DNA from 2 places in the Enterobacter sp. 4974935 genome. Region 2 is predicted to be linked to the other one. Evidence: predicted binding sites of a transcription regulator. Region 2 holds the regulator's gene; the other holds the start of a gene.
The links. The regulator LexA, encoded in region 2, represses DNA repair genes until DNA is damaged. The targets are predictions, from matches to a motif close to TNCTGTATGTACATACAGNA.
Positions count from the first base shown of each region.

Region 1: the regulator LexA is predicted to act here: its motif matches at 1,084-1,103, upstream of AC4OVS_RS13700 (DinI-like family protein).

Region 1 is NZ_JBZWGT010000003.1:2,586,967-2,589,367, forward strand. Features, by position in the region: gene AC4OVS_RS13690 (hypothetical protein) at 1-439, opposite strand, end outside; gene AC4OVS_RS13695 (hypothetical protein) at 556-792, opposite strand; gene AC4OVS_RS13700 (DinI-like family protein) at 816-1,064, opposite strand; gene AC4OVS_RS13705 (DUF2513 domain-containing protein) at 1,255-1,683, opposite strand; gene AC4OVS_RS13710 (hypothetical protein) at 1,817-2,128, opposite strand; gene AC4OVS_RS13715 (PerC family transcriptional regulator) at 2,131-2,401, opposite strand, start outside.
Region 2 is NZ_JBZWGT010000003.1:4,042,806-4,045,206, reverse strand. Features, by position in the region: gene AC4OVS_RS20595 (diacylglycerol kinase) at 98-466, shown strand; gene lexA (transcriptional repressor LexA) at 575-1,183, shown strand; gene dinF (MATE family efflux transporter DinF) at 1,247-2,401, shown strand, end outside.

The DNA of each region.
Region 1 (2,401 bases), 1.5 Mb from region 2:
AGTTAATTTTAAATTCATTTATAAGCTGATATCTCAAATCAGACGGATATTCGAGGTGCTCAATTGCTGCAATGTCGAAACTATATGGAGTTTTATTATCTTTGACTATTATCGTTGGTTTATCGAATGCTAATCTCATACCTAGCTCAAGCATGACATTAGCATTTCGGCTGCTAATATCACAAATAACAATAGGGTTGGAGTATATGTTGTGTACAATTCTTTTATGAATTATTCCAACATCATCATCAAAACTCACAAGGTTCGGGCTGAATCCTGCATCTGAAGCAACTTCACATAAAATACCATACACATCTGCCCAATGGTTGTCATTATACCCTTCTGTTTTCGCAATAGGCATTATCACGCCGCAGACTGGATTATCTCCAGTATTTATGTTTTCTTCTGTAGCAACTTTGGTACCATTCTGTTTAGTCACTTAATTTCACCCTCCTGAAGATTATATGTTACTAAATTTTTCAAGGAAGTATAGCAAACATATCACAATAAATTCATGTAGTTTATGGTGCTAGGAATTGTAGTATTGAGTAACCTTTATTTTCTATCAAACAAATTGATTTTATAACCAGCACGCTCAAGCATCTGTGTAAAGAGTGTCGTTGTTCCAACCATCTCATCATCCTGTAACGACATGAAGGATACTTCATCACCACGTCTGTACATTAACGCTCGTTCACTCTCAGGAAATGAGTGCAGTCTTGCAACGATAACCCCATCGTGGCATCTGATGACCGCGTAACCTTTGCTCGATAATTCTTCTTTTTGTTTCACCAGTCCCCCTCCACACTGGAAATTTATTGCATGCTGTCTTTATAAAACCACTCGTCAGCGCTCTCCCAGGTTTCCTGCAGGATTTCTTCAAAACGCTTTTTGTCCGTATTTTCTCCGCCAACAATGTTTAACCCGTCAGAACCGGCCCGGCGAACGACCAGTTTGCAGTCAGTGTAGCTCTGTGTGATTCGCTTCAGAAGCTCCTGCTCAAGTGCCGGAATAGCACCGTCGGGTAGCTTTTTGGTACGGTCGATGGTGACTTCGATTTTCATAAATTCCCCTTCGAAGATGCACTGGATAAATAAACAGTATACTCATCTGAGAAAATGATCAATCCTTTAAGAGCACTTTTTGCGAAGGCTACTGCTATGTTTCTTAGAGTATTTTTTACCATTGGCGAGAAAACGCCCGCACGCAGCGGGCTTAGAGATATATCAAACTTTTGAGGTTACGAGGATTTCTTCACTCAATGTCCAGGCCAGTCAGGTCTTTAACTTTCTTCTTGGCAAAACCCATCGCCAGTGATTTTGATAGGCCCATTAGTGTGCTTATTCCTTCATCTTTAAAATTTGTTTTTATGGTTTGCCATACCTCTTTCTGACGCAAGTCAGCGATAAAATCATGCCCTCTTGCCGTCAGCCTGAGCGGAGTATCAAGCCAGTAATAGCTAACCCCTTCTCCCAAAGCTCTGGACATCTCGTGCCCAAACCCAGATTTCCCATCAGTCCTAACAATCAGCCCATTGTCATAAAGCAAACGCATATGGAAAATAAAATCCGAGTCATCTTGGTGAAACCCTGATTCACCAAGCTCACTTAGCATTGTGTCAGGGCCTTGAGTTTCCTCGAAAGCTATTAGTAAATCCTTGAGGTATTGATGGTTTATTTTCATAACTTTCTCCGTGACATATCACAGTCTTTTATATCACCAATTTAGTTTCGTGCCATCCTCGCATCTCCGGCAATTTTTGTGTTAGCTGCTGCTTCCCTTATCGCGCGTTTGTCGATGATGCTAAATAAATTGCTCATACTCGCGCGCTCCCGAAAATTTTGTGAATCATATAGCCTTGCCAGTTCTGGCGGCAAACTTCGGTGATACCGGACTTCTTGCGAACCACCGGTAATGGCTTAATGCATGTTTCCCCGCCTGGCTGCATCACGTACACTGGGTGGTGTCGCTTACCGATATTATTCACGGCGCCAACAGAAACGAGATGCTCCAGCAGGCGACAGGCCTTTTTGCTATCGCAGCCCAGCAACTGGCGAACTTGACGCGGGGTGATCTCGCCGCCCTGCTGGATGGCGCGAATAATTATCCAAAGGTTATCGCTGGCCATTCTCAAGCCCTCTCCGCCTGGCGCAGACAGTCTTTACGGCGTTTGGCAATACGGGCTACTTCAACAGCGCTCCCGGCTATACCAAACATGTCCGAATACACTGCTGCTGCTCTTCGCCAAAGCCCCTTCTGTTCTAGCTCCTTCGCTTTCTGCTCGGCAGCCTGCATCCTGACCGGATCGCTTTTCTCCAACATGCACGGAAGGATTACGTCTGGAATATCTGCGTGCGGTGCCGCCCTGTATGTGTACTGAACGCTGTCACGTAAGCGAATG
Region 2 (2,401 bases):
GCGCAAAATTTCTGTTGTTACCCGTCATACTTCAGGTCGCAGCAAAACGCGCTGCGGCTTTAGTTACTGACGCTATTTATCATAAAAGGTTCTTTTAATGGCCAATAATACCACTGGGTTAACTCGAATCATTAAAGCTGCCGGTTATTCATGGAAAGGTTTCCGCGCCGCATGGGTTAATGAAGCCGCTTTCCGCCAGGAAGCGGTTGCCGAAATCGTTGCCGTTGTCATCGCCTGCTTCCTTGATGTTGATGCTATCACCCGCGTACTGCTCATCGGATCTGTCCTTCTGGTGATGATAGTGGAAATTCTGAATAGCGCTATTGAGGCCGTTGTTGACCGAATCGGGTCGGAATTCCATGAACTGTCTGGCCGGGCGAAAGACATGGGTTCCGCTGCCGTACTGCTGTCGATTATCACGGCGGCGATCACTTGGGTCACGCTACTTTGGTCGCATTTCCGATGAGCCTCGAGGAATAATTAAGTCCCTGGTTTTTTGTGCAGTTTTTGGTTCCAAAATCGCCTTTGACTGTATATACTCACAGCATAACTGTATATACACCCAGGGGGCGGTATGAAAGCGTTAACGACCAGGCAGCAAGAGGTGTTTGATCTCATTCGGGATCATATCGGCCAGACGGGTATGCCACCCACGCGTGCAGAAATTGCGCAGCGTCTGGGCTTCCGTTCTCCTAATGCTGCCGAAGAGCACCTTAAGGCGCTTGCGCGTAAGGGCGTGATTGAGATTGTTTCCGGCGCCTCACGCGGCATCCGTCTGCTGGTGGAAGAAGAGAGCGGTATTCCGCTGGTGGGTCGCGTAGCCGCAGGTGAACCTCTGCTGGCGCAGCAGCACATCGAAGGGCACTATCAGGTTGACCCAGGCATGTTCAAGCCGAGCGCCGATTTCCTGCTGCGCGTTAGCGGAATGTCCATGAAAGATATCGGTATTCTGGATGGCGATCTGCTGGCGGTACACAAAACCCAGGACGTGCGTAACGGGCAAGTCGTGGTGGCGCGCATTGATGATGAAGTGACGGTTAAGCGCCTGAAAAAACAAGGCAATACCGTGCAGCTTCTGCCTGAAAACAATGAATTCTCCCCGATTGTGGTGGATCTCCGCGAGCAGAGCTTCTCTATTGAAGGGCTGGCGGTCGGCGTTATCCGCAACGGTGAATGGCTGTAATCTCTTCCTGACAGGCTGTAGTTCCTCTACAGCCTGGCCTGTTTTCTGATTCCGGTAATTTCCATGGCATTGCTAACTTCTGCCGATAAGGCGTTGTGGCGTCTTGCGCTACCGATGATTTTTTCCAATATTACCGTTCCTCTGCTGGGGCTGGTGGATACGGCAGTTATCGGGCATCTCGATTCGCCGATTTATCTCGGCGGCGTCGCGATCGGCGCAACGGCGACCAGCTTCCTCTTTATGCTGCTACTTTTTCTGCGCATGAGTACGACAGGCCTGACGGCCCAGGCGTATGGTGCAAAAGATCCCCTGCGTCTGGCGCGTGCGCTGGTTCAGCCGCTCATTCTGGCGTTCGGTGCTGGCGCGTTAATCGTTCTGTTGCGTACGCCACTGATTGATCTTGCGCTCCATATTGTAGGCGGCAGCGATGCCGTACTGGAACAAGCCCGGCGGTTCCTCGAAATTCGCTGGCTCAGCGCGCCCGCTTCACTGGCAAACCTGGTCCTTCTGGGCTGGCTGCTGGGCGTGCAGTACGCCCGCGCGCCAGTGATCCTGCTGGTGGTGGGCAACCTGCTTAACATTGTGCTCGATCTCTGGCTGGTGATGGGACTGCACATGAACGTCCGGGGCGCGGCGCTGGCTACGGCAATTGCCGAGTACGGGACGCTGCTGATCGGTTTGGGGATGGTCTGGCGCGTGCTGGCGATGCGCGGTATCACCCTGGATCTGCTGAAATCGGCCTGGCGCGGCAATATGCGTAAGCTGCTGGCGCTTAATCGCGACATCATGCTCCGTTCGCTCCTGCTGCAACTCTGCTTCGGCGCATTAACCGTTTTTGGTGCCCGTCTTGGGCCTGAGATCGTCGCCGTCAACGCAGTGCTCATGACGTTACTGACCTTTACCGCTTACGCGCTGGATGGTTTTGCTTACGCCGTCGAGGCGCATTCAGGGCAGGCTTATGGCGCGCGTGAAAGCGGCCAGTTACGCGAAGTCTGGCGTGCTGCCTGTCGTCAGGCGGGTCTGGTGGCGCTGGTCTTTGCTCTGGTTTACGCCTGTTTTGGTGGGCATATTGTCGCGCTTCTCACCTCGTTGCCCGCGCTACGTGAGCTGGCCGATCGCTACATCCTCTGGCAGGTAGTATTACCGGTGGTGGGCGTGTGGTGCTATTTGCTGGACGGCATGTTTATTGGTGCGACGCGAGGGGCGGAGATGCGCAAC